3 regions of the Stenotrophomonas sp. KH_052 genome follow, and region 1 is predicted to be linked to each of the others. Evidence: predicted binding sites of a transcription regulator. Region 1 holds the regulator's gene; each other region holds the start of a gene.
What was found. Region 1 encodes FliA, which starts transcription of late flagellar genes. Its sites were predicted from a motif close to TAAAGTTTNNCNNNCNNNGGCCGATAA; they were not measured.

Region 1 (3,273 bases):
ACAGCCCCAGGTCCGACAACAGGTCGTCGGCGTCGTTCTGCGAGACCGCGTGGCGGTCCAGTCCCTTCAGTGCCGGCCCGGCCAGTTCCGGGTCGGAGCGATGCTGTTCCGGCGGCAGGCCGAGTGCGCCGAAGCCTTCGTGCACGCGGCGCACGATGCCGACCACGCGACGGATGATCTGCCCGGTCAGGTCCTGGTAGCTCTGGGTCAGGGCGATCTCGGTCAGGTTGTGGCGGATGCGCTCGAGCTGCGCGTCCTGGCCCGGCTGCAGGCCTTCGGCGCGCAGCTGCTCGGTCAGGCTGCGGCATTCCTCGGCCAGGTCCAGGGTGCGGTGGGTGGCCTGTTCGGTCATCGCCACCACGTGGTCCAGGCGCGCACAGGCGTCGTCCAGTTCGCCGGCTTCATCGGGCACGGTCGGCAGTTCACCCAGCGCCTGTCCCAGCTCGCGGGCCAGCCGCGAAAGACCGCTCATCATCGGCTGCGTGCGCAGCGCGACCAGCCCGTCGATGCGCTGCCGCCACGCGGCTTCGTCACCGGACTCGAGTGCGTCCAGGGCTTCCTGCAGGCGCAGGGCGAGGGCGTTCCTGTCGACCGTGGTATCCATCAGGCGCTGGCCGCCAGGCGTTCGAAGATCTTGCCGAGCTTCTCTTCCAGGGTCTGCGCGGTGAACGGCTTGATGATGTAGCCGTTCACGCCGCTCTGGGCGGCTTCGATGATCTGCTCGCGCTTGGCTTCGGCCGTCACCATCAGCACCGGCAGTGTCTTCAGCTTGGCATCGGCGCGGATCGCCTTGAGCAGTTCGATGCCGGTCATCACCGGCATGTTCCAGTCGGTGACCACGAAATCGAACGGCTGGCTCTGCAGCAGCGACAGCGCGGCATGCCCGTCCTCGGCTTCGGCGGTATTGGTGAAGCCCAGATCGCCCAGCAGGTTCTTGACGATCCGACGCATGGTCGAGAAGTCGTCGACGATCAGGATGCGCATGTTCTTGTTCAAAGCAGAGTTCCTTTGTTGTTCAGTCCGGGCGGCCGGGGGCAGCCGCCTCGGGCATGTTCATTCTTCCAGGCCGGCGTCCGCCGCCTCGAAAATCTTCAGTCGACCACGCAGGCGCAGCACTGCCTGGCCGTGGATCTGGCAGACCCGCGATTCACTCACGCCAAGCACCGCGCCGATCTCCTTCAGGTTCAGCTCCTGCTCGTAGTAGAGCGACAGCACCAGCTGCTCGCGCTCGGGCAGGTGGCCGATCGCCTTGCCCAGCTCGCGGCCGAACTCGCCGCGCTCCAGCACCTGCTGCGGGGTCGGGCCACCCTGGGTGACCGTGTCCAGCTCGCCCTGGTCTTCGATGCGCGACTCCAGGCTCAGCACCTGGCCACGTGCGGCGTCTTCCATCAGCCTCAGGTATTCGGGCAGCGGCATTTCCATCGCCGCGGCCACTTCGGTGGCACTGGCGGCGCGGCCGCTGCTCTGCTCCAGGCGGCGGATGGTGGCGGCGGCATCACGAGCGCGGCGGTGGACGGAGCGGGGCACCCAGTCGCCACGGCGGATCTCGTCGATCATCGAGCCGCGGATGCGGATCGACGCATAGGTCTCGAACGAGGCGCCCTGGTCGGCGTCGTAGCTGCGCGAGGCTTCGATCAGGCCCATCATGCCGGCCTGGATCAGGTCATCGACCTCGACGCTGGCCGGCAGGCGCGCGGCCAGGTGGTGGGCGATGCGCCGCACCAGGTCCGAATGCTGGGCGATGACTTCGTTCGCCGCCGAGCGCTGCACTTCCCTGTACTGGGCTGCGCCTTTCATGCCGTCACCCCACGCTGCTTGAGGATGCGTTCGAGGAAGAACTCGACGCCGCCACGCGGTTCGGTCGGCGCCTGCCAGCGCGCGGTACGGCGCGCGATCTCGGTGATGGCCAGCGCGGCCGGGCTGGACGGATAGGCCTTCACCACCGGCTGCTGGCGCTGCACCGACAGGCGCAGCCAATCGTCCTGCGGCACGCAGCCGAGGTAGTTCAGCGAGACATCGGCGAGGAACTTCTCGCAGACACGGGTCAGCTTTTCGTACAGCACGCGGCCCTCGTTGGGATCGCGCACCATGTTGGCCACCACCTGGATGCGGTCCACGCCACGCTCGCGCGACAGCACCTTGATCAGTGCGTAGGCGTCGGTGATCGAGGCCGGCTCGTCACAGACCACCACCACGGTGTCCTGTGCGGCCTGGCAGAAGGTCAATACGCCATCGTTGATGCCGGCGGCGGTGTCCACCACCATGATGTCCAACTCGCGTTCCAGCTCGGAGAACACGTTGACCAGGCCGACGTGCTCGGCCGGGGCCAGCTCGGCCATGTGGCGGCGGCCGGACGCGGCCGGGACCACCAGCACGCCGTTCGGGCCTTCGACGATGACGTCATCCAGCGAGCAGCGGCCGGCGACCAGGTCGGCCAGCGTGAAGGTGGGGTCCAGGCCCAGGATCACGTCGATGTTGGCCAGGCCGAGGTCGGCGTCCAGCAGCAGCGTGCGCTTGCCCATGCCGGCCAGTGCCACCGCCAGGTTGGCGGACACATTCGTCTTGCCCACGCCGCCCTTGCCGCCAGTGACCGCAATGGTGCGCACAGGGCCGAGCGGCTCGCTGCGGGTGGCCGACAGCGGGAAGGTCTTGGTCAGCTTGGCGTACTCACGCGACGGCATGGTTCAACTCCGGGTTGCAGGGCATATCGGCCGCGCGGCGCAAATCTTCAAGGCGAAGTACGAGATTGGCTGCACTGGCCCGGTGCAGGTCCTCCGGAACGTCCTGGCCGTCGGTCACCCAGGTGATCGGCAGGGCGTGGTCCACGGCCACCGACAGGGCGTTGCCGAAGCGGCCGGTCTCGTCCAGCTTGCTCAGCACCAGGCCCTGCAGGTTGGCCGCGCCGAAGCGGCGGACCACCTCGTCCATGTCGCCGAAGCTGGTGTTGGCCGGCAGCACCAACAGGGTGCGGACCTGGCGGGCGGCACGCAGCCACTGCAGCTGGGCGGCCAGTGCGCGGTCGCGCGGGCCCAGGCCGGCGGTGTCGATCAGCACCAGCTTGTAGTCCTTCAAGCGTTCCAGCAGCTGGTCCAGGTCGGTGCCGCTGTTGGCCTCGTGCACCGCGATGCCGAGCTGGCGGCCGTAACCGTACAGCTGCTCACGCGCACCGATGCGGGTGGTGTCGGTGGTGACCAGGGCGACATCGCGCGGTGCGTGCTTCTCGGCGAAGCGCGAGGCCAGCTTGGCGATGGTGGTGGTCTTGCCGGCGCCGGT
Region 2 (3,273 bases), 1.4 Mb from region 1:
CGGTTGCGGGTGGCGCTACAGATTCCTTCGCCGGCGCCGCAGTCACTGCCGGCTGCGCTTCCGGCAGCGGGGCGGGTACTGGATCACCCGCATCGCGGTGCAGCCACCAGCCTGCACCCAGCCCCAGCAGAACGCCAAGCACGATCAGTTGCGAAAGGCGCATCGGCTCACTCCTGCATCACCACGGGTACCGAGGTATCCACGGCATCGGCCACGCGCAGCGCATCCCAGTTGGTCATGCGCACGCAGCCATGCGATTCGGTCTTGCCCACATGGCCGGGTTCGGGCGTGCCATGCAGGCCGTAATGCGGCTTGGACAGATCGATCCAGACCCGCCCGACCGGATTGTTCGGACCCGGTGGCAGGGTGGCCTTCTTTTCGCCCTTGCGGGCATCCCAGAACAGCTTCGGGTTGTAGTGGAACGGCGGATCCCGGTACATGCCCAGAATCTTCCATTCGCCGATCGGCAACGGGTCGTGCTGGCTGCCGGACGACACCGGCACCTGTGCAATCACCTTGCCCTGCGCATCGAGCAACTGCAGCGTGGAGTCGGATTTGTCGACCACGATCTTCGCCGCCTTCGGCAATGACGCCGGGGCGATGTTGGGTACCTGGATGCGGCTGCCTGCCTTGGCCAGATCTATGCCCGGATTGAGCGCCTTCAGCAGCTCAGGGGAGGAGTGGAAACGTTCGCCCAGGGCTTCTTCCACACTGCCGTAGCCCAGCGATTTGAGCTTGGCCTGGGCGGCGGGTCCTTTCGGTATGGGCTGGAACGGGCCGGCGACATCCTCAGCAGTCAGCGTGTAGCTGACCAGCGGCGCGATCGTATCGGCCTGCAGAGCTTTCCAGGTAGCGTCATCCAGTTCACCGGTTACGGTCAGCCCATGCGCCGCCTGAAAACCCGACACCGCGCGTCGCTGGTTGCTGCCCACTTCGCCATCGATCTGGCCAGGGGAGAAATTCGCGCGATCCAGCAGCACCTGGGCGTGCAGGGCGGAGCGCGGGGCCACATCCGGCCCGGCTTTCTCGGCAATGGGGGCGGGTAGTTCGGGCGGCGGCGCCTGCGCGAAGGCTGGCGACGCCAGCAGCGAGAGAGCGAGCAGGGTGGATCGGGACACGAGCAAGGGCATTGGGATCTCCAGCAGGTCACGCCACCACCTTGCCCGCAGCAGCCGCCGAGCCACCGTGAAAGGGATCTGATGCCCGCATGAGTAGCCATGGGTATTGCAGCTGTGTCCAGCGCGCAGGTGCTGCTGCGCCGGGGGCTCACCAAGGTGAACGGTGGCCGACGCCGTCGACGGACGGCGATCAAGATTGCCTGCCGGGCCGCCGATAAGGGCACATCCCCCCGTTTTGGATACCCCCATGAACTACTTGAGGAACGTCAGGGTTGCCTGGCGTCTTGGGCTGGGCTTTGGCCTGTTGCTGCTGCTGGTTGCCGCCGTGGTGGCCACCGGCGCCACCGCCAGTGTCGTGCAGAAGCGCGCGATGCAGCAGGTGGTCGACGTCAGCGTGGCCAAGGTGCGCCTGTTGTCGCAGATGCTCGATGCCAATAACCAGATGATGGTGGTGCGCCGCGAGATGCTGATCCGCCAGGGTGAAGACCGTGGCCACGACGAGCAGCGCATCGCTGATCTGGTGAAGCGCTACGAGGCCAGCTGGACCGCCTACCAGGCGCTGCCCAGCGACGCCGACGGCAAGGCCATTGCCGAAACCATCGCCGCCAAGCGTGCCATTGCGCGCCCGCTCAACAAGCAGACCAGCGAACTGATGGAGCAGGGTGACTACCCGGGCGCCGTGGCGCTGACCCTGGGCCCGGTGCAGGAAGCGGCCAATGGCTGGAACAAGGCGCTGTCCGATGGCGTGGACTTTGAGGAGAAGGAAAGCCGTGATGCCGCCGCCGAGGCAATCCGCCTGGGCGAGCGCAGCCTGCTGCAGCTGCTGGTGCTGGGCGGCGTCGCGCTGTTGGTGGGCATCGGTGCCTCGGTGATGATCGGCCGCAGCTTGACCGGTCCGCTGGCCCGCGCGGTGAACCTGGCCGAGCGTCTGTCCAAGGGACAGCTGGACCAGGAGTTCCGCCTTGGTGGCCGCGATGAACTGACTCAGCTGGGTGAAGCCATGGCCAGCGTGCGCCAGAGCGTGCAGGCGGCGATCGGCGCACAGCTGCAGATGGCCGAGCAGCACGAGGCCGGTGCGATCCGCTATCGCATGGACGCCAGCGCCTTCCCCGGTGACTTCGGCCGCATGGTGCAGGCCACCAACAGTCTGGTCGAATCGCACGTGCAGGTGGAGCTGCTGATGGCCGAGGTGATGCAGCGCTACGCCATCGGCGACCTCAGCCGCGACCTGCCGGATTACCCGGGCGAGAAGGGCACGCTGACCCGTACACTGGCCGCAGTGAAGCAGAGCCTGATGGTGATCAACGCGCAGATCGATGAGCTGGCTCGCGCCGCGCGCGCCGGTGATTTCAGCATGCGTGGCGACGCCGCTGCGTTCCAGTATCAGTTCAAGGCGATGGTCGAACATCTCAACGGCATGATGGCCAGTTCGCAGGCCAGCATCGCCGATGTCTCCGACGTGCTGCGCGCGATCTCGCACGGCGACCTGACCGCACGCATGGACGGCGAGTACGACGGAGTGTTCGCGCGCATGCGCGACGATGCCAACACCACCACCGCACAGCTGACCGGCATCGTGCAGGGCATCCAGGTGGCTGCCGACAGCATCAACAACGCGGCGCAGGAATTGGCCGCCGGCAACAACGACCTGTCGCGCCGCACCGAGCAGCAGGCAGCCAATCTGGAAGAGGCTGCTGCATCGATGGAGGAACTGACCTCCACCGTGCGCCAGAACGCCGAGCTGGCGCGTCAGGCCGACAGTGAAGCGCATGCCGCCGGTGCCGCCGTACGCGAGACCGAGCAGGCGATGGCGCAGATGGCATCGGTGATGGGCGAGATCGACCAGTCCTCGGCACGCATCTCGGAAATCTCCACGGTGATCGACGGCATCGCGTTCCAGACCAACATCCTGGCGCTGAATGCTGCAGTGGAAGCCGCGCGTGCAGGCGAGCAGGGCCGTGGTTTTGCCGTGGTTGCCAGCGAAGTGCGCACGCTCGCACAGCGTGCCGGTGTCGCCGCCAAGGAGATCAAGGAACTGATCGAAGACGCCGCTGCCAAGGTGAAGAGTGGCCTGGCAGTGACCGTTGAATCCGAAGCCGCGATCGCGCGCGTGGCACAGGCAAGTTCGCGCACGACCCAGCTGATGAGCGATATC
Region 3 (3,273 bases), 2.1 Mb from region 1:
CGATCACCGAAATGATCTCGGCAATGCGCTGCGAGGAGGCCTCGATCTGTTCCATGGTCTGCACCACCTGGCTGACCACCTGCCCACCCTCACTGGCGACACCTGCTGCGGAGCCGGCCAGGGTGTTGGCCTGAAGCGCGTGGTCGGCATTTTGGCGCACGGTGGAGGTCAGTTCTTCCATCGAAGCGGCGGTTTCTTCCAGGTTGGCGGCCTGCTGCTCGGTGCGACGCGACAGGTCACTGTTGCCGGCGGCAATCTCACCGGCGGCCAGGCGGATGCTGGCGGCCGACTGCTGGATCTGGCCGACGATCCGGGTCAGCTGCTGCACGGTACTGTTGGCATCGTCGCGCATCACTGCGAACACGCCGTGGAAGTCGCCCTGCATGCGCGCGCTGAGGTCACCAGCGGCGATCGCGCGCAGCAGCGTCGACAGCTCGGCCAGGTTGTGGTCGCTGACCTCCATCATGGTGTTGAGGGTTTCGACCATGCGGCGGAAATCGTGGTCGAAGCGCAGGGCGTCGCCGCGCACCGCGAAGTCACCGGCAGCGGCTGCAGCAGCCAGCTGCTGGATCTGATCGTTGATCGCCGCCAGATTGCTCTTGGTGGTGGCCATCGCGGCGCTGAACACTGACTTCTCGCCCGGCAATGCTTCCATGTCCACGCTGAGGTCGCCCACTGCGTAGCGCTGCATCACCTCGACCAGGCGCTGGGTGACCGCATTGCTGGAGGCCACCAGCTGGTTGCTGTCGGCCACCATGCGGCCGTACTCGCCCGGGAACGCAGAAGCGTCCATGCGGTAGCTGAGCTCGCCGGCATCGTGGCGACGCGCCATTTCGGACTGCGCGGCCATCACCGACTGCAGCTGGCCGCGCATGCCCTGCATCGCCTCCAGCAGGCGCCCCACTTCGTCATTGCTGCGCGTGGGCAGCGCACTGTCCAGCTTGCCGGCGGCGACGTCAGAGGCCACGCGCACCGCTTCGGCCAGCGGGCGGATCGCCAACCGGCGCAGCAGGACGTAGACACCTGCGCTAAGGGTCAATGCGGCCACCACACCGACCAGCAGGGTCAGCCACAGCAGCTGGCGCGCCTCTGCCACGATCACCGCATGCGGCATCACCACGCCCAGCGCGAAGCGCTGCGGGGCATCGCCCACGCGCAGCGGCACGTACACACGCACGTTGCCGGCCGCGTCCGGGGTGAAAGCTTCGAAGCGACGGTCGGCGGCGATGTCGGCCAGCATGCTGCGGGTCAGTGCATCGCTGCGCGGCTTGCCGATTTCAGCGGCATTGGCCGAGGCCAGCACCACGCCATGGGGTGAGAGCAGCTCGACGCGGCCGGCGCCCATCGGCGTCAGCGTGGCGAGGTGCTTCTGCAGCGCGGCCAGCGAGAAGTCGACGGTAAACACGCCGAGGAACGTACCGTTTTCGACGATCGGCGTGCTCAGCGTGCTCATCAGCACCTGCTGGCCGCCGATGTCATAGGCATAAGGCTCGCTCACCTTCGCCAGCTTGTCGCGGCTGGGCACCATGTACCAGTCGCCGGAGCCGCTGGCGGTCTCGGTGTAGTCGGTCATCGTCGACTGCTGCGGCTTGCCATCGTGCCAGGCCCAGTAGCTCATGTAACGACCGGTGGCATCGTGCGCCTCGGTGTCGACGAATTCGGCATCCTTGCCATCAAACGCATCGGCTTCCCACATGGTGCTCTTGCCCAGCCATTCAGGATGGGTACGCAGCTGTTCGCCGAGCACGGCGGCCAGGCTGGCGCGGTCGGGCGCGTCACCACGCGCACGCTGGGCCAGCACGGCCTCGACCATGGCATCGTTGCTGGCGAAAGCCGTGCCAAGGTCGGCCGCGACCTGGCGTGCCTCGGCGGTGGCTTCGCTGGCCATGGTCTGGCGCGAGGCATTGACCAGGCTGGCGCTGGCCTGGCGATAGATCAGGAACGCGGTCAGGCCGAAGCACAGCAGCGCGATCACGGCGGTGCCGAGCATCAGCTTGTGGGCGATGCTGCCCGGGCGGCGGGCGGCGACGGAGCGGGAAGAAGGCATGGAAGGATCCGCAAGGCAGTTCAGGACGACCGGCACCGCGAGGGCACCGCGCAGGCGCGCGATCCATCGCGCAGGCCACCGGTCGCCGGGCCGGACCCAGCGCAGGAAGCGCACCGGGTTAGCGGCCGCCCGCCAACGAGGTTGAGGTGGCCCGCCCGCACATTCCTGAACGCACTCAGGAACAGCTCAGCAAGCTGTCAGCTGCCGCCTCACTCGGCCACGCGGTCCTTGATCCACTGCGCCCTCGGCAACACCTCGATGCTGCCGACGGCATACTGCTGCAGCACGTCATCGGGGCCGAAGCGCGGTTGCCAGCCCAGCAGGCTGCGGATGCGGGCGCTGTCGTAGACGCGGTCGATGCTCAGCGGCAACGGCCAGCCGCGGCGTTCGAACTCGGCCAGCAACTGCGGCGCACGCCGGGCCAGCACCCTGCGCGGTTGGGTCGCCAGCTCAAGGCAATCCTCGCGCAGGAACGGTGTGGGTGCGCAGGCAATGTAGCGCGCGAAGGCAGCGCCCTCATCGTGCAGCAGCGCGGCATGCGCACTGGCGACATCCCGTGCGTCGATGCCGCGATGCAGGCGGAACATCGCCATACGCTCGGGCGGCTCCGGAAAGCAGCGACCCATGCGCAGTACACGCACACTGAAGTCCGCGCTCGCCGCCGCTTCGGCCAGCGCCTCAGCCTGCAGCTTGCTGCGGTGGTAGATGGTGCGTGGCAGCGGCTCGGTGTCTTCATCGATCCAGCGGCACCCACCAGCCACCACCGCATGGCCGTACAGCGCGGTGGTACTGGTCAGCACGAAGCGACGGGCACCGGCCTCCCGGGCCGCCGCCAACAGGTGCCGGGTCGCATCCACGTTGATCTGCTGGAACACTGCATCCGGCACCAGGCCCACGTGCGGCGCATGCAGGGCGGCGGTGTGGATCACCGCGTCGACACCCTGCACCGCGCGTACGACCGCCTGATGATCGGTGACATCGGCGATGATGCGCGTCGTTGCGAACGGGCTGCGATCCAGCCCCACCACTTCATGGGCAGCGGCCAGGGCGCCGAAGATCGCACGCCCGATCCGCCCGGAACTGCCGGTCAACAGAATCTTCATTGAGTCCATTCACTCGAAGCGCCCGGGAACTACCGGGATGTTTCGATTCTAGGCACGCCGCATGTCGTCTGCGATAGGGCACGGTTGCAATTGTGCGTTCATCTTGACGATGTCGACGTGGCC

Region 2: AC3ITW_RS16520 (methyl-accepting chemotaxis protein) is a predicted target of FliA. The motif match lies at 1,310-1,336, and genes of this name have one in related genera.
Region 3: AC3ITW_RS19480 (methyl-accepting chemotaxis protein) is a predicted target of FliA. The motif match lies at 2,166-2,192, and genes of this name have one in related genera.

The regions. Positions count from the first base shown of each region.
Region 1 is NZ_CM174475.1:2,194,542-2,197,814, forward strand. It holds gene AC3ITW_RS10190 (protein phosphatase CheZ) at 1-604, opposite strand, end outside; gene cheY (chemotaxis response regulator CheY) at 604-996, opposite strand; gene AC3ITW_RS10200 (RNA polymerase sigma factor FliA) at 1,054-1,797, opposite strand; gene AC3ITW_RS10205 (MinD/ParA family ATP-binding protein) at 1,794-2,681, opposite strand; gene flhF (flagellar biosynthesis GTPase FlhF) at 2,668-3,273, opposite strand, start outside.
Region 2 is NZ_CM174475.1:3,577,547-3,580,819, reverse strand. It holds gene AC3ITW_RS16530 (M23 family metallopeptidase) at 1-163, opposite strand, end outside; gene AC3ITW_RS16525 (L,D-transpeptidase family protein) at 168-1,130, opposite strand; gene AC3ITW_RS16520 (methyl-accepting chemotaxis protein) at 1,366-3,273, shown strand, end outside.
Region 3 is NZ_CM174475.1:4,259,581-4,262,853, forward strand. It holds gene AC3ITW_RS19480 (methyl-accepting chemotaxis protein) at 1-2,047, opposite strand, end outside; gene AC3ITW_RS19485 (NAD-dependent epimerase/dehydratase family protein) at 2,257-3,150, opposite strand; gene AC3ITW_RS19490 (S41 family peptidase) at 3,249-3,273, opposite strand, start outside.